Regions from separate parts of the Shinella sp. genome, predicted to be linked through region 2. Evidence: riboswitches for the same ligand, from Rfam matches in the RefSeq annotation. Region 2 holds a riboswitch; each other region holds the start of a gene.
The links. Region 2 has a riboswitch for cobalamin ahead of ACT6VE_RS20515 (acyl-CoA thioesterase). Riboswitches for the same ligand answer to the same signal wherever they lie in the genome.
Positions count from the first base shown of each region.

Region 1: it holds a riboswitch for cobalamin, as region 2 does, so the genes downstream of both, ACT6VE_RS12010 (aromatic ring-hydroxylating oxygenase subunit alpha) here and ACT6VE_RS20515 (acyl-CoA thioesterase) in region 2, are expected to answer to the same signal.
Region 3: it holds a riboswitch for cobalamin, as region 2 does, so the genes downstream of both, ACT6VE_RS32155 (acyl-CoA thioesterase) here and ACT6VE_RS20515 (acyl-CoA thioesterase) in region 2, are expected to answer to the same signal.
Region 4: it holds a riboswitch for cobalamin, as region 2 does, so the genes downstream of both, ACT6VE_RS03490 (CbtB domain-containing protein) here and ACT6VE_RS20515 (acyl-CoA thioesterase) in region 2, are expected to answer to the same signal.

Region 1 covers NZ_JBQVPI010000005.1:239,059-244,455, reverse strand. The annotation lists gene ACT6VE_RS12015 (2Fe-2S iron-sulfur cluster-binding protein) at 1-965, opposite strand, end outside; gene ACT6VE_RS12010 (aromatic ring-hydroxylating oxygenase subunit alpha) at 967-2,211, opposite strand; cobalamin riboswitch at 2,327-2,575, opposite strand; gene ACT6VE_RS12005 (DUF6656 family protein) at 2,875-3,480, shown strand; gene ACT6VE_RS12000 (diguanylate cyclase domain-containing protein) at 3,529-4,587, opposite strand; gene ACT6VE_RS11995 (L-threonylcarbamoyladenylate synthase) at 4,749-5,397, shown strand, end outside.
Region 2 covers NZ_JBQVPI010000011.1:185,216-190,612, reverse strand. The annotation lists gene ACT6VE_RS20525 (DEAD/DEAH box helicase) at 1-589, opposite strand, end outside; gene ACT6VE_RS20520 (LysR family transcriptional regulator) at 927-1,814, opposite strand; gene ACT6VE_RS20515 (acyl-CoA thioesterase) at 1,817-2,632, opposite strand; cobalamin riboswitch at 2,774-2,987, opposite strand; gene ACT6VE_RS20510 (DUF1852 domain-containing protein) at 3,229-4,218, shown strand; gene ACT6VE_RS20505 (methionine synthase) at 4,246-5,274, shown strand; gene ACT6VE_RS20500 (flavin reductase) at 5,301-5,397, shown strand, end outside.
Region 3 covers NZ_JBQVPI010000043.1:20,955-26,351, forward strand. The annotation lists gene ACT6VE_RS32145 (MFS transporter) at 1-625, shown strand, start outside; gene ACT6VE_RS32150 (LysR family transcriptional regulator) at 672-1,559, opposite strand; gene ACT6VE_RS32155 (acyl-CoA thioesterase) at 1,562-2,398, opposite strand; cobalamin riboswitch at 2,498-2,707, opposite strand; gene ACT6VE_RS32160 (DUF1852 domain-containing protein) at 3,088-4,071, shown strand; gene ACT6VE_RS32165 (methionine synthase) at 4,099-5,127, shown strand; partial or broken gene ACT6VE_RS32170 (flavin reductase) at 5,224-5,397, shown strand, end outside.
Region 4 covers NZ_JBQVPI010000001.1:748,019-753,415, forward strand. The annotation lists gene ACT6VE_RS03485 (peptidoglycan-binding domain-containing protein) at 1-1,328, shown strand, start outside; cobalamin riboswitch at 1,408-1,772, shown strand; gene ACT6VE_RS03490 (CbtB domain-containing protein) at 1,820-1,996, shown strand; gene ACT6VE_RS03495 (CbtA family protein) at 2,009-2,800, shown strand; gene cobU (bifunctional adenosylcobinamide kinase/adenosylcobinamide-phosphate guanylyltransferase) at 2,802-3,326, shown strand; gene cobW (cobalamin biosynthesis protein CobW) at 3,331-4,380, shown strand; gene cobN (cobaltochelatase subunit CobN) at 4,603-5,397, shown strand, end outside.

The DNA of each region.
Region 1 (5,397 bases), on a different contig from region 2:
CACAGGCCGCCCTCGCAGGCCGCGCCGATGCGCACGCCGGCGGCGCGTGCCGTCTGCAGGATCGTCTGGCCGGGCGGGCATTTGCCTTCCTTGCCGGCCATGGTGAAGGAGATGGTGGCAACCGCATTGGCATCGACTTCGATCTCGCCGGCGCCGGCACGGATGGCGATCTCCTCCGGTGCCGGTGCTGCTGCCGGCTGGAAGCTCTCCTCGTGGTAGCGGTCCATGTTGAAGCCGCAGACCTTCAGCATGTCCCTGACGCCGCGCATAAACGGTTCCGGGCCGCAGCAGAACACGGTGCGGTCGCGGAAGTCGGGTGCGAGCAGCGACAGGCGCGCCGCGTCGATCCGGCCGCGCAGACCATGCCAGCCGTCGCGCGGATTGTGGCCTTCGACGACGAAGCCCAGCGCCAGGTTCGGCATGTGGGCCGCCAGACATTCGAGTTCCGCCTTGAACAGCAGGTCGTCCGGCCTGCGCGCACAGGTGACGAAGGCGACGTCCGACTGCGGTGCGCAATCCGACATCCAGCGCGTCATCGACATCATCGGCGTGACGCCGGAGCCGGCCGAGATGAAGAGGTACTTTTCGGCGGGATAGCGCACGAAGGAAAAGTCGCCGAGCGGTCCAAAGGCCTTCAGCCTCATGCCCGGCTTCAGATGGTCGAACATCCAGCGCGTGCCGATCGAGTTCTTCTGCGCCTTCACCGTCACGGCGACGGAGAAGGGGCGCGAGGGCGTCGAGGACAGCGTGTAGGTGCGCATCACCGGCTCGTCTTCGGAGACCGGCAGTTCCAGCGTGACGAACTGGCCCGGCAGATAGCGGAACCAGTTGTCGCGATCCGAGCGGAAGGTGAAGGTCATCACATCCGTCGTCTCGACGGTCGCGGCTACACATTCCAAGAGGTTGTGGCGATCGTGCCAGGGATTGAGTTCGTCGAAATGGCGGAATTGGCTGGCGATCGTCATCTCACGCCACCCGTGACAGCGGCTGCTTGGCGCCGTCGAGCCGTTCGATCATGAAATTGGCGTACCATTCAACGAACTGCATGACGCCACCTTCATCTTCCGGCGAATAAGGTCCGGGCTGGTAGGCCGGCGAGCGGATGCCGAAGGCGTTTTCCTCGACGATCCGGCGGTCCTGGTCGTTGGTTTCGGTCCAGACATGGGTGAGTTCGTCGAGACGGTAATCGATACCTTCCACGGCATCCTTGTTGACCAGCCATTTGGTGGTGACCTGCGTCAGTTCCGGGCCGAGCGGCAGCACGCGGAAGGTGATGGCGTGGTCGGCGAGCACGTGGTTCCATGTCGTCGGGTAGTGGAAGAGCAGCAGCGTGCCGATATGGCTTTCCTGCACGTCGCTGGAGAGCGGGCGTGCGACGGCGCGCGCACCCGACAGGGTGTAGCTCTCGGCGTCCTGGATCAGCGGCATGCGGGCGGCGCGGAACTGGCCGCTCAGTGACATGCGGAACTCGCTCGGCAGGCCGGCGGTCTCGCACTTCGCCCAATGCTCAGCGATGACCGGGTCGTCCTTGGCGCCCTGCACGCCGGTGGCGCTCGGCGCTTCCGGATAGGTGCGGCAGAGTTCCGGATGGTTGGCGGCACAGTGGTAGCACTCGCGGTTGTTTTCCCAGACGAGCTTCCAGTTGCCTTTCTCGATGATCGTGCTTTCGAAGGCGACCTTCGTCTCACCGAGACGGTGACGGGCGAGATAGGGCTCGACCATGGCACGGAACGGCGCAAAATCCGGGGCCTCATCGGCAAGGCAGATGAAGATGTAACCGCCGACGGTCTCGCAATGCATGCGCTTCAGGCTGTGCTGCGTCCTGTCGAAATCCTCCGCCATGTGGCGGGCGAAGAGCAGCGAACCGTCCAGTTCGTAGGTCCACTGGTGGTAGGGACAGACGAGCTTGGCCGACGAACCCTTGTTCTGCGTGCAGACGCGCGAGCCGCGGTGGCGGCAGGAATTGTGCAGCGCGCGCACCGTGCCCGAGCGATCGCGGGTGATGACGACGGGATAATCGCCGACCTGCACGGTGAAATAGTTGCCGGCCTTGGGGATCTCGCAGTCATGGCCGATGAACAGCCAGTCGCGATACCAGATCGTCTCCAGGTCGAGCTTGTAGTGGTCTTGGTCGATATAGAAGGCCTGCTCGAGGCTGTAGCCGTCGCGCCGGTTCTTGAGCTTGCGGAGCACGTCGCTGCGAATGTCCATGCCGGATCCTCAGAATATCCAGGTTTTGCTTTTGGATGAGGCGCACGGAAGGAGACGGCATCCACGCGGCAAGCCGCACGGAATGCACGCTTCCCGGCCGCCCGCCGCAGCCAGTCACGATCGTTTCTGCAAGGCTGGTTTCCGGGCTGAGGAGTGTTCTTGTCGGGTCATGACCGTGTCCAAAAAGTCGAAAACTTTTCGGGGTCATGCTTTCCGAACCGGTGCAGCGCCTTCCCAGACCTCCCGTCCAGTGGCTACTGCTGCACCTTGCTCCAACACCGTTGCGGGGGCAGCGCCGGATTTAAACCGGCTTCCCAATTCTCCACCCTCGCTTGAGAGTGGCACCTTGAGTTTCCTTATCTAACCGCAAGAATCATCACATAACATGTCGAAAAACGACACGGTCTCCTGATTTGACGACAGCTCTTTCCAGATGGCTTGGGGTGTGACCGGTTGACTTTTTCCAGTCATACCAAAGCGATATGCCCAATTTTTCGGCGCATTGCCCCGACAGGGGCTGCGCTGTGATCAAGCATCACGCGCTTGTCATATTGCGACTAAAATACTGTCAGGACAGGAATTGGGAGTGCAACAGAAAGGATTGCTTAACGACGTTTTCCTAAACTCGTCAGCGATCAGGGCGCGAGGATGGAGTGCCGCCACGTGCAGCAGACGAAATTTCGATATTACGACGCCGTTGCCTACAAGCGTGCGAACCCGCCGAAAGCAGCCGTACACACCCAGTTCCTCCGGACCGGCCGCATCGACCGCGACATCAGCTGGAGCCCGAGCGAGAAGCGCTACCTCTCCTATCAGGAAGTGGCCGAGCGCACCGGCCGCAAGCTGGAGCGGGCGGGCAGCGTCACCCATGACCGTATCAACGGCTTTCACGAGACGATCCAGTTTCCCAAGCTGATCTTCCACCGCACGCTGGCCGAGACGCCGCATCTCGGCTACTGCCACATCACGGTGGCCAATTCCCGCTTTGCGGAATTCCCGAACGTGCAATGGGCCTTTTACATGACCAATTTCCGTGCCGAGATCGGCGACGGGGAACAGTTCTTCGCCGGCATTTCGAAGAAGCCTGGCCGCATGTATTTCGCCATCGCGATCACCCCGACGGAAGAGGAAGGCCGCCTCACCATCGACCGCAAGGTGCGCGGCAACGGCGTGATCTTCCGCACAGACGACCCGAAGCTTGCCATGAAGAACGTGCTGATGCTCGGTGCCCGCAACGAGGCGCTACGCAAGATCATCCGCGCACTTTAGAGCATTTCGCGGCATGCAAAGCCGCTGCGCACCTTTGCTGGAATTGCTCTAGGACGCCCGGTACAGCATCCATTCCTTGCCGGCCGGCACTTCGTCACCGCGACCGTAGACGACGACGAGATCGCCCCCGGCGCCCTTCGCCTTCAGAAGCGCCCGGTCGCAGGCCGATGCGAGGTCGAGCGCGCTGTCGGCGCGGTCCGACATGCACACACCGGCTGACAAGGTCAGATGGCCGAGATTGCGGCCGGTGCGGGGGTCGCGGAGCGCCACCGTCTGGAACGCTGCGCGCAACAGATCGACGAGCCGTGTCACCTCGCCCTCGTCCGACGTCTGGAACAGGAAGCCGAAGCGCAGGCCGTCGAAGCGCACGGCGAGATCGTTGGCCGGGAACGCCTGGCGGATAAGGCCGCCGTAGAAGGTGACGAGATGGTCCGAAAGGGCCTCGATCTGGGCCGGCGAGAAACGGCGGTCGGCATCGACCTCGGCGACGACGACGCCGCAGAGCATCGGCAGGTCCGGATTGGCATAGACTCGGGCGAGCGCCTTGTTGAAGGCGCGGCGGTTGCCGAGTTTCGTCGGCGGGTCGATGAATTTCATCGCCTCGAAATCCGCCATCTCCTTCTGGATGCCCTCCATGACGGCCGATTGCGCGGCAACCTTTGCCGCCATTTCCGCCGTGTGGCTGACGCGCTGTTCCGTCGCGCGCTGCAGGGCCTCGAGCGAGCCGCCGAGTATGTCCACCCCGCCCGCTTTTTGAATGACCTGCGAGGCCTCGCCGATCAGCCGGCCGTAGTCGGAAAGCGACGTCCGCTCCTGGCTGAGCAGGTCCATGAAATTGCTCATCTCGCCGCTGATCGCACCGGCCGAGCGTTGCAGCACGCCCGCCTCGTGCTGGTGGGGCAGGTACTTCCGGCCGAGTTCATCGAGCATGGCCTGGGTCTTGTACTTGCCGAGCGCCACGAAATCGCGCACCAGATCCGGATTGGCGCCGGCATAGGCCTCATAGACCAGTTCGTAGTTGCGCGGCAGGCCATCGATGCCCATCTGCTTCATGGCCGTTGCGACGCGCAGGGCGATGTCGGTCGTCGAGGATTTCTTGTGAGTCATCTGGTGCGGGGACCTGCGTGCGGGACTGTTCACCTCACCCATAGCAGGCCGCTCTTTCGACCCCTCTAACCCGATCATTCGAATTTTAAGCAATCCGTCTGTGCCCTTGGCATTTGCCGCCAAAGCCCTGTAAAGGAGGCCGGAAACGACGGAAGGGCGACATGGCTTACATCGTGGATACGCGGACGGAACCGGAGGTGGCGCTGGCGCGGGCCTCGGAGGTGCTGAGCCGCGGCGTGCCGGTCGCGATCCCTACGGAAACGGTCTACGGCCTTGCAGCCGATGCCACCAATCCGCTGGCGATCACCCGCATCTATGAGATGAAGGGCCGGCCGCGCTTCAATCCGTTGATCTGCCACATGGCCGATCTCGCCATGGCGGAGCAGCATGCCGTCTTCGATCCGCTGTCGCGCCAGATTGCAGAGGCCTTCTGGCCCGGCCCGCTGACCCTCATTCTGCCGATCCGGCCGGAGAGCGCCATCCACCCGCTGGCGCGCGCGGGGCTGGACACGGTCGGCATCCGCGTGCCGACGGGTTTTTCCAGCCGGCTGCTTGCCGCCTTCGGCCGGCCGCTGGCGGCCCCCAGCGCCAATACCTCCGGCCGTATCAGCCCGACGACCGCCCGGCATGTCGCCGAGGATTTTGGCGCGCGGCTGGAGCTGGTGCTCGATGCCGGGCCGGCTGTGGTTGGGCTTGAATCCACCATCCTCAAGGTCGAGGGCGAAACGATCCGGCTGCTGCGCCCCGGCGGGCTGGATGCGGCCGAGGTTGAGCGCGTCACCGGCCGCCCGGTGCTGCGCAACGACACGG
Region 2 (5,397 bases):
TAACAAGAAGCTTATCGACATCGCTAGACACGAAGACGCTGAGCATGGTTTCCGTCTTGCCAGTCCCTGTAGGCATCACGAGCGTTGAAGGGGCATCGGACACAACCCAATGCGCCTTGATCGCATGAACGGCACCGATCTGAGGCGGCCGAAACCCCGTGATGACGCGCCGATCGCCTTCGTATTGCTCCTCTCGCAAGGAAAGAGCATCGTTCCAAGTCGCTCTGATTGATTTGTGCCGCTCCGAGAAATCTTGGAGGGATATCTTGGCCGGCTCTAGAGGTGCTGGCCTCTGCCAGCGCACCGATGGGCGGGACAGTACTGCTCGGATCGATGAGATTGGCACCACCTCGTCAATACGAACAATCTGATCGTAATTCGAAGGCGGCTTTATTCCCCTTCGTAAAAGGGCGATACTCGGTTCATCGGCTAAATCGCTAAAATAGCCTTTTGTGTTGGCATCCAAAGCGACATCAAGATCTGTCCGAGGTGCAGCAAGTTGCCGAATGAGGTTCCCTGCGACACGGCCACGCAGCAAATATCGCTCAGGCAAAGATATGGAAACCCGCTGTGTAAACAAATCAGCCAAGTAAGACCCCACCAGTTTGAGTTGTTTATACTGCGATTCGCTCGCCTTGTTTGGAGAGTTTCGGAGTATCCACCGCCAAATCCACTTGTGGCGCTTACGATACAAATCAATTGACACTGGGGATTGGTTTGGTTTGGCGCGCCAGGACGACGACTAAAATCAACTATCGGAAGCAGAGGCATGATTGGGATTAAATTCAGGATGTTAGCGCATCTCTGCCGTAGAACGGCGGTTCGATTCCGTTCAAGACCATTAAATGGCACTCTCTATTTTCGCTCTCTCTCTCGCGCTGTCTACGGAGCCGTTAGACCCATTCGTCATGCCTCGTCATGCCTCGTCACGCCAACGCTTGGCGCGACGTCGCGAGAAACCCGGCGATAAAATCGACAGTGTCGTCGCCATCTCTCAGACCAAGGTGGATGCTTTTCTGGATCCCAGCTGTTCCGATCCTGACGGGACGAAGGCCGAGCGCAGCCGCCTCCCGGTGCACCAGCCAGTCGGGAATGGCGCTGACTCCGCGGGATGCCGCAACGAGCTGAAGCATCATCTCTGTCGTCTCGACATTGCGGTGGTGGCGCGGCCGGCTGTTGGCGGGGACAAGGAACTGGGTAAACACATCCAGTCGTTCCGGCGGTACGGGATAGGTGAACAGCGTCTCATTCAGCAGATCCGCAGGTTCCGCGTGGCCTTTCAGGGCCAGCGGATGATCGGCGGGCACGGCAAGCACGAGCTCGTAGTCGAATACCGCGAGATAATGAATGCCGGGCATCTCGATCGGATCCGGCGTGATCAGAATATCGATTTCGTATCCTGTCAGCGCCGCCACACCGCCGGCGGCAAACGACGTCGTCAGTTCGAGGCTTACCTGCGGCCACTCCATGAGGTAGGGCTTGGTGACACCCATCAGCCACTGGTGGCAAGGATGGCATTCCATGCCGATCTTGAGCGAGCCACGCTGGCCTTGGCGATAATCCGACAGGACATCCTCGGCTCGTTCGATCTGCGGCAGAACGCGCTGAGCGAGGATCACGATGTATCGTCCGGCCTCGGTGAGACGGAGGTTTCGTCCATCCTTCTCCCACATCGCCACGCCATAGCGTTCCTCCAGCTTCCGGATAGTGTGGCTGAGAGCGGATTGGGAGACGTTCAGGCGCTCTGCCGCCGCCGTCAGGCTACCGAGGCGGTCGACTTCGCGCAGGATCGATAAATGTTGTCTGTCCAGCATGGTTAGGCCCGCCCTTGGTGATCAGCGACATCGCCGCTCTCGCACGCGGGAACCGGCCGATGATCGGCGTCGACCGCGACCATGGTGAAGTGCCCGGCGGCTGTGAGTTGCCTCTCGCCGGTCAGTAGGTTCTCGGACCAGAGTTTCGTCTCGATCGACGTCGAACTCCGGCCCACGCGCTCGACGCGTGCCTCGGTCTCGACGATTTCACCTATCTCGATTGCCCTCGCGAAATCGATACGCTCGGATGACGCCAGGACCACCAGCTTACTGGAATAGCGGGACGCTGCGACGAATGCGGCCTTGGTCATGTAGGAGATTGCTTCGCCCCCGAACATCCGGCCGGCACTGTTTGCCTGATCCGGAAAAACAATCTCGACCATGGTGACGGTATCGCTGGTGCCCGGCGCGGCTTCCGCCTCCGGAAGCAGTGCGGGCAGCGAGTAATTGGCGCCGTCCTGTCCCTCCGGTCTGGCGACCATATGGAATAGACCGCGTGTACAGGTATGCCGCTCACGACCGACGATGGCCTCAGCCACCATCTCGACCTCGACCGTCAGGGAACGGCGCCCGGCTTTGACCGGTCTGGAGGTGAGTTCGACAATGTGCCCGATGCGCGCGGGCTGCCGGAAGTCGATCCGCTCGCAGGACGCCGTCACGAAAGGCACCCGCCCGAACCGGGTCGCCGCGATAAAGGCGACGCGATCCATCAGAGCCAACCCGGCTCCCCCAAACAGGGTGCCGTGATGATTGGTATCTCCGGGGAAAACGATATCGATGAGATTGGTTGTCGAGCCATGCCGGGCAGGCTTGCCCATCGTCGCAGTCTCAATCCTCGGCCCAGTCCTCGTCTCAGTCATCGGCTCTACCATCAGGTTGCGGCAGGGCAGTGGCATGACGCAGAGACGATGGCACGGGAACACCGATCGCGAAAGCGGCACTCCGGGACACCCCGCCCGTGGACGTTATCTATCGTGGCAGGTCTCCTGGCTTACGGGTCTTCGCTCTGGTCCGTCTTCCCGAGGCAGGCCTCAGTGACTTGGATGGACTTTCGCTCGCCGCTTACAGTTGCGGGGGCAGCTTCGGCTTCGGGCTGTGATCAAGCCCCTCACCGAATTCCCTCTTAGCTCCGGAGCATTTGCGCGCCGCAGAACCACGATGACGAACCAATGTCGCATGTTGCTGAAGTGGTCAAGCCGCCTGCGAACCGGTCTGCGACCACTCATGAGCACGGCTCATCGTTCAATGAGATAAAACCAATATTTCTCGACCCAGGCCTCGGGCATAAAGCACGCACCGCGCCTGATTATCGACAATATGAAGGAAGCGGGCTGAGAAAGTCGGGCGGAGAATTGTCTCGGCTGGAAGACGACGAACCAGGGTTTGGTTCTATATCGAGAACTGAGGAAGACGGATGGCAACGAACGAAGATCTCGCATTTTCTATCAAAAGCATTCGCTTCGATGAGGATTATCGTCCCTCCGACAACACGCGTGCCACGACGAATTTCGCAAACCTGGCGAGAGGCGACAACCGGGCGGAGAATCTTCGCAACGCGCTTAGGATGATCGATAATCGCTTCAACGCCCTGGCGCATTGGGATAATCCCAAGGGCGATCGCTATGCGGTCGAGCTCGAGATCATTTCGGTTGAGATGACGATCGGTGCTGGTGTAAAAAATGACGCCTTTCCACTCATCGAAATCCTGAAGACGAATATCGTCGACAGACAGACTGGCGAACGCATCGAGGGCATCGTCGGCAATAATTTTTCCTCCTATGTCCGAGATTACGACTTCAGCGTCGTATTGCCGGCTTACAACAAGGATCGCCCCGCATTCGCCACGCCGGATGATTTCGGCGACCTGCATGGAAAGCTGTTCAAATCCTTCCTGAGTTCAGATGCTTACAAAAAGCGCTTTCTCAAATCCCCGGTCATCTGCCTGAGTGCCTCCAGCAGCAAGACATACCGTCGGACTGGAAACCAGCATCCGGTATTGGGCGTCGAATACCAGCAGGATGAACAGTCTGCGACGGACTACTACTTTAAAAAAATGGGGCTGCAGGTTCGCTTCTTCATGCCGCCGAATAGCGTCGCGCCTTTTGCCCTCTATTTTCTCGGCGATCTGCTCGACGATTACACCAATCTCGAGCTGATCAGCACCATCAGCACGATGGAGACGTTTCAGAAGATTTATCGGCCCGAGATTTACAACGCCAACTCCTCGGCAGGGGCCTGCTATCAGCCAAATCTGAAGCACCAGGATTATTCGCTGACGCGTATTGTCTACGATCGTGAAGAGCGCAGCCGGCTCGCCGTGGTGCAGGGGAAATTCGCCGAGGAGCACTTCATCAAGCCGTACAAGACGGTTCTTGAGCAATGGTCTGCCAATCACGCCTTTTGACGAACCAAAAACATAAGGTAGCCCAACATGAAAAAACTGTTGCCCACGTCAACCGCCGGTAGCTTGCCCAAACCCTCGTGGCTTGCAGAACCTGAAAAGCTCTGGTCGCCCTGGAAGCTGCAAGGCGAGGAGTTGCTCACGGGCAAGCAGGATGCGCTGCGGCTTGCGCTGGACGATCAGCAGCAGGCGGGCATTGATATCGTCAGTGATGGTGAGCAGACCCGCCAGCATTTCGTCACAACCTTTATCGAGAACCTCGACGGGGTCGACTTTGAAAAGCGTGAAACGGTCAGGATCCGCGATCGCTACGATGCGAGCGTGCCGACGGTCGTGGGTGCCGTGTCTCGCCAGAAGCCGGTATTCGTCGAAGATGCCAAATTCCTACGTCAACAGACCAAGCAGCCGATCAAATGGGCTCTGCCGGGTCCGATGACCATGATCGATACGCTTTTCGACGGCCACTATAAAAGCCGGGAAAAGCTGGCCTGGGAGTTCGCCAAAATCCTCAATCAGGAGGCCCGGGAACTGGAGGCCGCCGGCGTCGACATAATTCAGTTCGACGAGCCCGCCTTCAACGTCTTCTTCGACGAGGTGAATGATTGGGGCGTCGCGACCTTGGAAAAGGCAATCGAAGGCCTCAACTGCCAAACCGCGGTCCATATTTGCTACGGATACGGCATCAAGGCCAACACGGATTGGAAGAAGACCCTGGGGTCCGAGTGGCGGCAATATGAGGAGACGCTCCCCAAATTGCAGAAATCCAGCATCGGTATGATCTCGCTGGAATGCCATAACTCTCACGTCCCAATGGATCTTATCGAACTTGTTCGGGGCAAAAAGGTGATGGTGGGGGCCATCGACGTAGCATCCGACATCATTGAAACCCCAGAGGAGGTCGCCGCTACCCTTCGAAAAGCACTCCAGTTTGTCGATGGCGAGAACCTTTGCCCTTGCACCAATTGCGGCATGGCGCCTCTCTCGCGCCGGGTAGCGCGGGGCAAGCTGAATGCTCTGAGCGCGGGCGCAGAAATCGTCCGAAAAGAGCTCACGGCTTAGTGCCGGCTGGGTATCCAGAGGCCGGCATGACTATGGTGGATCACCGCTTCGACCCTGTCGACAAGGCGACGTTTCGCGACGGCATGTCGCGCCTCGGCTCGGCGGTCAACGTCGTCACCACCA
Region 3 (5,397 bases), on a different contig from region 2:
GGCGGCGACCGAAGCGGCGCGGGGGGAACTCGGCCTCAAGCCCAATGTGCTGCAAGGCATTCTCGTCGTCGCGGGGTTTGCGTGCTGCATGGCGATGTCGATGCCGCAGGTCCACATCGTGGCCTATTGCGGCGATCTCGGGTACGGCGTCGCCGTAGGCACGCAGATTGTGTCGCTGATGCTCGGCCTTGGCGTCGTCAGCCGTCTCGCTTCCGGCGTGGTCGCGGACCGGATCGGGGCCGGCCCGATGCTGATCCTCGGCTCCTCCATGCAGGCGGCAGCACTGCTGCTTTATCTGTTCTTCAACAGCCAAGCCTCGCTCTATGTGATCTCCGGCTTGTTCGGGCTGTTCCAGGGCGGCATAGTGCCGATGTATGCTGTGATCATCCGCCAGTTCCTGCCGCCACGTGAAGCCGGCATCCGCATCAGCCTGGTGCTGATGGCGACGGTGCTCGGCATGGCATGCGGGGGCCTTGCTGCCGGCTACATCTTCGACGCGACCGGGTCTTACCGCCTGGCGTTCCTGCATGGTTTCCTGTGGAACGTCGTGAACCTTGTTCTGGTGAGCTGGCTGATCCTCTGGCCGAAGTTACGTCAGCGCAGGCAGGTTGCGATCGCGCGATGAACGCTTGCAAGGTTCAGACGTTCCAGATGGCCTTACACCTGAAACGTCACGCCGATGTCTGGCGTGACGTCGCGAGAAACCCGGCGATGAAATCGACAGTGTCGTCGCCATCTCTTAATCCGAGATGAATACTTTTCTGGATACCGCTCTGACCAATCCGGACGGGACAGACACCAAGCGCCGCTGCTTCTCGGCGCACTAGCCAGCTGGGAATGGCACTGACCCCGCGCCCTGCCGCCACGAGTTGAAGCATCATTTCCGTCGTCTCGACATTACGGTGATGTCGCGGCCGGCAATTGGCGGGCACCAGAAATTGCGTGAACACGTCCAGTCGCTCCGGCGGTACCGGATAGGTGAACAGTGTCTCATTCATCAGATCCGTAGGATAGGCATGGCGTTTCAGCGTCAGGAGATGATCGGCCGGAACGGCAAGCACCAGCTCATAGTCGAACACTGGAACATAATGAATGCTGGGCGTCTCGATCGGATCCGGCGTGATCAGGATATCGATCTCGTACCCCGTCAGCGCCGCCACACCGCCGAAAGCAAATGATGTCTTCAGTTCCAGGCCCACATCCGGCCATTCCGTGAGATAGGGCTTTGTGACCCGTATAAGCCACTGGTGGCATGGGTGGCATTCCATGCCAATCTTGAGCGAGCCTCGCTGGCCGTGGCGATAATCCGACAGGACATCCTCGGCCCTTTCAATCTGGGGCAGAACGCGCTGCGCCAGTGTCACGATGTAGCGGCCAGCCTCGGTGAGACGAAGGTTACGGCCGTCCTTTTCCCACATCGCCACGCCGCAGCGCTCTTCCAACTTGCGGATCGTATGGCTAAGAGCCGACTGGGAGACGTTCAGCCGCTCAGCCGCAGCCGTTAGGCTGCCCAAACGGTCGACTTCACGCAAGATCGATAGATGTTGCCTGTCCAGCACGGTTATGCCCGCCCCGGATTAAAGGTAAGCGATTCCGCTGTGGCGCTATCGCGAACAGGAACCGGCCGATGGTCTTTATCGACCGCCACCATGGTGAAACATCCTGTGGCCGTAACATGCCTCTCGCCGGTCAGGAGGTTTTCGGACCAAAGTTTCGTCTCGATGGACATGGAGCTGCGTCCCACGCGCTCAACGCGCGCCTCCGCCTCGACAATTTCACCGATCTTAATTGCTCGCGCGAAGTCGATGCGCTCTGACGAGGCGAGCACGACCAGCGTGCCGGAGTAGCGCGACGCTGCAACGAATGTGGCTTTGGTCATGTAGGCGATCGCCTCGCCCCCGAATATCCGGCCGACGCTGTTTGCCTGATCCGGAAAGACGATGTCGGCCATGGCAAGGGTGTCCGTAGTGTCCAGGGTTTCCGCCGGTGCGAGCTCGGCCAAAGCATAGCTCGCGGCGTGGCTGCCCTCCGGTATCGCGACCATATGGAAGATGCCGCGCGTACAGGTGTGTCGCTGACGGCCGACTATGGTCTCCGCCGCCATCTCGACCTCGACCGTCAGGAAACGGCGCCCTGACTTGACCGGTCTGGCCGTGAATTCAACGATGTGCCCGGTGCGCGCGGGTTGCCTGAAATCGATCCGCTCGCAAGAGGTGGTCACGAAGGGCGCCCGCCCGAACCTGGTTGCCGCGATGAAGGCTACGCGATCCGTGAGAGCAAGTCCGGCTCCGCCGAACAGAGTGCCGTGATGGTTGGTATCTCCGGGAAAGACGATATCGATGAGACTGGTTGTCGAGCCATGCTCGGCAGGCTTTTCTATGGTCGCGATCTCTGTCATCTGCACTGCCATCAGGTTGCGGCCGGGCAGCGGCATGACGCAGAGACGACGGCACGGGAGTGCTCATCGCGAAAGCGGCACTCCGGGACACCCCGCCCGTGGACGTTATCTATCGCGGCAGGTCTCCTGGCTTGCGGGTCATTGCTTTCGTCCGTCTTCCCGAGGTATGCCTCAGTGACATGGATGGACGTTCGCTCGCCGCTTACAGTTGCGGGGGCAGCCTCGGCTTCGGGCTTTGATCAAAGCCCTCACCGAATTCCCTCTTAGCTCCGGACTTTCATCCGCAGAACCACGATGACGAACCAATGTCTCATGTCGCCAGAGCGGTCAAGGCGTCTATCACGGAGGCATGGCGGATGTGGAAGGTGCCCCCGCGCCTATGTCCCGTCGGTTTTGCGTGCTGAACGGGCATTCGAGTACCTCGATGTCTGAAGGCGGCTCGTGAGATACCGTCATCTCCGCATTTTTTGTCTCTGGCTTCGACCTCAAATCATGAGCACGGCTCATGCTTCCGTGAGATAATACCATTTTTTCTCGATCGATCCCTCAGGCATAAACCGCACACCACTAGTATGTCTGGGCGGTGTGAACGCTGCCGACTGGGAATATGGAAAGTAATGTCCGGTGTGCCCTGAATTTTACGTCACTAGTCTCAGGTTTTATATCGGGAAGCAGGGCGCGCCGTCGTGATGAATAGTTATTTCGATTTTAATATTAAGGCAGTTCAATTGTGCGAAGAATATCGCCCCTCAGAAAATACGCGCATTACGACCAACTTTGCTAATTTGGCTAGAGGGGAGAGCCGCCGAGAGAACCTGCGCAATGCGTTGACGATGATTGACAACCGTTTCAACGCCCTGGCGCATTGGGATAACCCCAAAGGTGATCGTTACTCTGTTGAGCTCGAAATCATTTCCGTCGAGATGAACATTGGCGCCGGAGGCTATAGTAATGCCTTTCCGCTCATTGAAATATTGAAAACAACTGTCGTTGATCGCAAAACGAACGAACGTATTGACGGCGTCGTGGGCAATAATTTTTCCTCTTATGTGCGCGACTACGACTTCAGCGTGTTGTTGCCAGAGCATAACAAAAATCGACCCGGGTTCAGCACGCCGGATAATTTTGGCGATCTGCATGGAAACTTGTTCAAGTGCTTCCTGAATTCAAATGCTTACAAAGAGCATTTCAACAAGCCGCCAGTCATATGCCTAAGCGCATCAAGCAGCAAAATCTATCATCGGACGGACAATCAGCATCCCGTATTGGGCGTCGAATACAAACAGAATGAACTATCCTCGACCGACGAATATTTCGGGAAAATGGGATTGCAAGTTCGCTTTTTCATGCCGGCGAATAGCGTTGCGCCTTTGGCGTTTTATTTTCTCGGCGATCTGCTCGATGACTACACCAATCTTGAGCTTATCAGCACCATCAGCACGATGGAGACTTTTCAGAAGATCTATCGACCCGAGATTTACAACGCCAATTCCGCGGCGGGGGCCTGCTATCAGCCGAATCTGAAGCACCAGGATTACTCGTTGACCCGGATTGTCTACGATCGAGAAGAACGGAGTCGGCTGGCGATTGAGCAGGGGAAGTTCGCCGAGGAGCACTTCATCAAACCGTACGGGGCCATTCTTGAGCAAAGATCTGCCAATCACATCCTCTGACGAGCTAGAAACATAAGGTCGCCTATCATGAAAACACTGTTGCCCACGTCAACCGCCGGCAGCCTGCCCAAACCCTCGTGGCTTGCAGAGCCTGAGAAACTTTGGTCGCCTTGGAAGCTGCAAGACGAGGAACTGATTGAGGGCAAACAGGACGCCTTGCGTTTGTCGTTGGATGATCAGCGACAGGCAGGCATCGATATCGTCAGCGATGGCGAGCAAACGCGCCAACATTTCGTTACGACGTTTATCGAACACCTCGACGGGGTTGATTTTGAGAAACGTGAGACCGTCATAATTCGCAATCGCTATGATGCGAGTGTCCCCACGGTCGCGGGCGCCGTGTCTCGCCAGAAGCCGGTTTTCGTCGAAGACGCCAAATTTCTACGTCAGCAGACGAAGCAGCCCATCAAATGGGCTCTGCCGGGTCCCATGACGATGATCGATACGCTCTTTGATAGCCACTATAAGAGCCGTGAAAAGCTGGCCTGGGAATTTGCCAAGATCCTTAATGAGGAGGCGCGGGAGCTGGAGGCTGCCGGCGTCGATATCATCCAGTTCGACGAGCCCGCATTCAACGTCTTCTTTGATGATGTGAATGACTGGGGCGTCGCCACATTGGAGAAAGCAATCGAGGGCCTTAAATGCGAGACCGCTGTCCATATCTGCTATGGATACGGCATCAAGGCCAATACGGATTGGAAAAAGACCCTGGGATCCGAGTGGCGGCAGTATGAGGAATCTTTCCCCAAGCTACAGAAATCCAGTATCGGTATGATCTCCCTGGAATGCCACAACTCTCATGTCCCGATGGATCTCATCGAGCTTGTTCGAGGCAAGAAGGTGATGGTCGGGGCCATCGACGTGGCAAGCGATACCATTGAAACCCCAGAGGAAGTGGCCGCGACCCTGCGAAAGGCGCTTCAGTTTGTCGATGCGGACAAACTTTGCCCTTGCACGAACTGCGGAATGGCGCCCCTGTCTCGCCGTGTAGCAAGAGGCAAGCTGAATGCTCTGGCAGCAGGTGCAGAAATCGTCCGAAAAGAACTCTCGGCCTAGTGCTGGCTGAGCAGCAGGGGGCCGACATGAACATTGTGAAGCACGGCTTCGACACCGTGGACAAAGCCACGTTTCGCAACGGCATGTCTCGGCTCTGCAGTCAACGTCGTCACCAACAGATACAGCGGGAAGCGCTACGGCTTTAAGGCCTCAGCGGTCTGCAGCGTCAGCGACACGCCGGCAACACTTCTCGTCTGCATCAACCGTTCGAGCTCGTGTTTTTATGCCTTTGAGAACACGCGCCACTTCTGTGTCAACACGCTGATGCCA
Region 4 (5,397 bases), on a different contig from region 2:
AGGCCAAGGCCGAGGCGGAAGCAGCGCGCTTGCAGGCGGAAGCTGAGGCGAAGAAGGCGGAAGAAGAAGCCGTTGCCCGCCAGCTCGCCGAGGAAAAGGCGGCTGCGGAGGAGAAGGCACGGGTGGAGGCTGCCGCTGCTGAGAAGGCACGCGCCGAAGAGGCTGCCCGCCTGAAGGCCGAAGCGGATGAGAGGGAAGCCGCCGCCCGCAAACTCGCCGATGAAAAGTCTGCCGAGGCCGAGCGTCTGAAGGCAGAGGCGGAGGCTGCGGCTGACAAGGCCAAGACGGAAGAGGCTGCCCGGCTGAAGGCTGAGGCTGCGCGTGCGAAAGCCGAAGAGGCTGCCGCTGCGGAAAAGGCGCGTGCCGAAGAGGAGGCCGCCGCCCGTCGCGAGGCCGATGCCAAGCGTGTCGAGGTTGAGAAGGTGGCTGCTGCCGAAAAGGCGCGGATCGAAGAAGAGGCCGCTGCTGCCCGCAAGCTTGCGGAAGAGAAGGCGGCCGAAGTGGAGAAACTGAAGGCCGAAGCCGCCAAGGCTGCGGCGGATGCCGAGGCGAAGGCCACCGAAGCAGCCCGCCTTGCCGACGAGGCGGAAAAACGCGCCGAAGAGGCTGCGGCCGCAAAGAAGCAGGTTGAGGCTGAAGACGCCGTAGCTGCGGCCCGCAAAAATGAAGCGCAGGGTGCCGAGACGAAGGACCGGGGCCTCGCCGTGGAACAGGCCGATGCGGCGAAGCGCGAGGAGGAAACCTTCCGGAAAGCCGTGCTCGACGGTTCGGCAGATGCTTTCCGCGACTATCTCAGGGCATATCCGAATGGCCGGTTCCTCGCGGATGCCCGCGAACGGCTTTCGACGCTTGCCGATGCCGCGCGCCAGGAAACACAGGAAACCAAGCCGAAGCAGGAGACGGCGACCACGGAAACCGAGCGCAAGATTGTCGAGGAGCCGGTCATCGATTCGCGCGAAGCCTATATGGAGCGCTCGACCCGTGTGCAGGCGCAGCGCTGGTTGAGCGTTCTGGGCTTCAATACCTATGGCGCGGACGGCGTGTTCGGTCCGCGTACCCGCTCGGCGATCGCGTCATGGCAGGGCACGTCCGGCTATCGCGCTGACGGCTACCTGTCGCGTGCGCAGTTTCGTGAACTCCGGCAGGCCGCGCAATATGCTCAGGCTCGTCAGAATCGCCAGCGCCAGCAGCGCCAATATCAGCAGCGTCAGTATCAGCAGGACTATGACGTGCTGGAAGGCCCGGTCGATGGCTACTATGAGCGCTATAATGGCGACGACGGCTATTACAACAATGGCGGTGGCATGGTGATCATCCCCGGCTATTGAGTTTGCGACGACCGGACGGCGGTTTCAGCACAGGTGATGCCGCTGCCGGTCGATTGACTTCACGGGACGGGAAGCATAATCATCCGCAGTATTGGATGGTTCCCGGATCCGGAAACGGATCGGGGAGTAAATGGGAATGTGACGCGGTGGACCCAATTAGGGCGCTGCAATCACGGCCGACCCCGCGACTGTAGAGTGGCGAGGAACGTTCATCCGGTGGGAGGGATTTGTGTGGAATGAGGCAATCGTGCTTCGCGCCACACCGAGAAAACCAACCGGAAAAGCCACTGGGTGGCATTGCGATAAGCAAAGGCTCGGACGCCTCTTTTTCTACGAATCGTCCACCTTTCGTGATGCTGATACCCGGGAAGGTGAGAGCGATCCGCAGGCGTGAAAACGCCGGACGCCACGAGCCAGGAGACCTGCCAGCCGATGAGGGCATATCGCCCGACCTGGGGAGGGGCTTCCCCAACGCCTGCACGGAGGTTGTCATGGCTGTTTCCGCTACGTCTACTGTTACCCTTTCCGCAAACGACCGCCTTGTCGCGGGCGTTTTCGCATTGCTGCTCGGTGCCTTCCTCGTTTTCAGCGCCGGCCTGGCCAATTCGGCCGTGCTGCACGATACGGCGCACGACACCCGTCACTCCTACGGCTTTCCCTGCCACTAAGGAGTTTTTGACATGATCGTTCGTTATCTCCTGGCCGCCCTGGTGGCCGGGCTGTTCTCTGGCGTGCTGATGACAGCCGCCCAGGAGGCGCGAGTCGTGCCGCTCATTCTTCACGCAGAAGAATTCGAAGGCGGCGCCGAAGAAACCGCACCGGCAACCGACGGCACGACACCCACCACGGGTGGTGCCGCCACGACGCAGGAGCATTCCTCGCTCGGCGCTGCCATTCTGGACGTCGCGTCGTACCTGTCGCCGGTTTCCGTCGCCTATGCCCATGAGGGCGAGGAGCACGAGGAAGGCGGCATCATGTTCGGCATGAGCCGTTTCTCCGGCACACTTTTGGCCAACCTCGTCACCGGCACCGGTTTTGCGCTTCTGCTGGCGGGCTTCAGCCTGGTTTCAGGACACCCGATCACCGTTGCGAATGGTGCGCTTTGGGGTGCCGCCGGCTGGCTTGCGGTGCATATGCTGCCCGCCATTGGCCTGCCGCCGGAACTTCCGGGTTTCCCGGCCGCGGATCTCGGTCAGCGCCAGACCTGGTGGATTGCGACCGTCCTGCTCTCGGCCGGGGGGCTCTATCTCCTGTTCCTGAAGCAGGGCATCGTCGCCAAGATCGCCGGTATCGTGCTTATCGCGGCGCCGCAGGTCTACGGCGCGCCGCAGCCGAGCGACATTTCCAGCAACGTTCCGGCTGTTCTCGGTGCCGAGTTCGCGGTTGCGGCACTCGCCACGACGCTGTTCTTCTGGATCGTGCTCGGTCTCGCGTTGGGCTTTGCCAACGAGAAAGTCGCCAAGGCTGCCTGATATGACGCAAAAATCGCCCGGGGCCGTCCTGGTTCTGGGCGGTGCGCGTTCCGGAAAATCCGCTTTTGCCGAAAGGCTGGTCGCCGAGACCGGCCTTTCGCGTCACTATATCGCCACCGGCCGCGCCTGGGATGATGAGATGCGGGAGCGCATCGCCAGACACCGGGAAGATCGCGGAAAGGGGTGGGAAACCCACGAAGAGCCGCTTGCACTCGCCGCGCGCATAAAAGATGTGGCGCGTGAGGATCGGGCGGTGCTCATCGATTGCCTGACGCTTTGGGTCACCAACCTGATGCTGGAGGAACGCGACATCGCCGCCGAATTTGCCGGCCTCATCGAGGCCATCGCGGCGGCGCCGGGTCAACTGGTCTTCGTGTCGAATGAGGTCGGTCTCGGCATCGTACCGGAAAACCGCATGGCGCGTGACTTCCGCGACCATGCCGGGCGGCTGCACCAGCTGGTCGCCGCCCTCGTGCCAAATGTTTATTTCGTTGCGGCCGGACTGCCGCTGAAAATGAAGGGTTGAGCCTATGCTGCAACAGAAAATCCCCGCCACCGTCATCACCGGCTTCCTTGGTGCCGGCAAGACGACGCTGATCCGCAACCTGCTGCAGAATGCCGGCGGAAAACGCATCGCGCTGATCATCAACGAGTTCGGCGATCTCGGCGTCGATGGCGACGTGCTGAAGGGCTGCGGCGCGGAAGCCTGCACCGAGGACGACATCATCGAACTCACCAATGGCTGCATCTGCTGCACCGTCGCCGATGATTTCATCCCGACCATGACGAAGCTGCTGGAGCGCGAAAACCGCCCGGACCATATCGTCATCGAGACGTCTGGCCTCGCTTTGCCGCAGCCGCTCATCGCCGCCTTCAACTGGCCGGAAATCAAGACGCAGGTGACGGTCGATGGCGTCATCACAGTGGTCGACAGCGCTGCCGTCGCCGCCGGCCGCTTTGCCGATGACCATGACAAGGTCGATGCGCTGCGTGTCGAGGACGACAACCTCGACCACGAAAGCCCGCTGGAAGAGCTGTTCGAAGACCAGTTGACCGCCGCCGACCTGATCATCCTCAACAAGACGGACCTGATCGATGCCGCCGGCCTTCAGGCCGTGCGTGACGAGGTCACCTCCCGTATCGCCCGCAAACCCACGATGATCGAGGCGAAGAACGGTGAAGTCGCCGCCGCCGTGCTGCTCGGCCTCGGCGTCGGCACGGAAGACGATATCGCCAACCGCAAGTCGCACCACGAACTGGAACATGAGAACGGCGAGGAGCACGACCACGACGAATTCGATAGTTTCGTCGTGGAACTCGGCGCCATCGCCGATCCGGCCGCCTTCACCGAGCGCCTCAAGGGCGTGATCGGCGAACACGACGTGCTACGCGTCAAGGGTTTTGCCGACGTGCCCGGCAAGCCGCTACGCCTGCTCATCCAGGCCGTCGGCAGCCGCATCGATACCTATTTCGAGCGCGCCTGGAGCCCGAGCGAAACCCGCGGCACGCGCCTCGTCGTCATCGGCCTGCACGACATGGACGAGCAAGCCGTGCGCGCCGCCATCGCTGCGGCGGTGTGATTTCGGCATGAGCATGCGTCGATACCCCCCTCTGGCCTGCCGGCCATCTCCCCCACAAGGAGGGAGATCGGCGAAGGGCGAGGCCTGTGCTCGATCAGCATCGTCAGGAATGGGTAAGGCTTCGCGCCATCTGATCTCCCCCCTTGTGGGGGAGATGTCACGAAGTGACAGAGGGGGGTATTCCCTTGTCGCCGCGGTACGCCAGCAAACAGGAGGCGCCGCATGCATCTCCTGCTAGCCCAGAAAGGCACCATCGCCGACGGTAAGGAAGCAATCGACCTAGGCCAGACACCGGGCGATATCCTTTTTCTCTCCGCCGCCGATACCGAACTCGCCTCCATCGCCGCCGCCCACCGGGCGCGTAGTACCGAGACGCGGTTGCGCCTTGCCAGCCTCGCGGCGCTCTCGCATCCGATGTCGGTCGATACCTATATCGAGCGCACGGCCCGTCACGCCAAGCTCATCGTTATCCGTGCCCTCGGCGGCGCCAGCTATTTCCGTTATGTGCTGGAAGCGTTGCTGGCGACGGCGGTTGCCAATGGCATCAAGCTCGTAGCGCTGCCCGGCGACGATCGGCCGGATGAGGGGCTGGCTCCCTTCAATCGCATCGATGACGGGGATCGTCAGAGCCTCTGGACCTATCTGAACGAGGGCGGAGCCGACAATGCGGAGCGCTTCCTCGCCTATGCGGATGCACTGGTCTTCGGCAGAGAGACGCCGGAACCGGCGATGCCGCTGGAAAAGGCTGGCATCTGGTGGCCGGGGAAGGGTGTCGTTGATCTGAAAACGTGGCGAGCGCTGTCCGGAAATGTTGCGATCCCTGCAGGGCTCGAACCCCCGACCGCAGCCATCAGCTTCTACCGCGCGTATGTCCAAAGTGGCGAAACCCGCCCCGTGGAAATGCTGATCGAAGCGCTTGCCGCCGAGGGCGTTCGCGCTTTGCCGATCTTCGTCTCCAGCCTGAAAGAGCCCGTTTCCATGGAAACGGTGCGTGCGGCCTTTGCCGACATTCGGCCC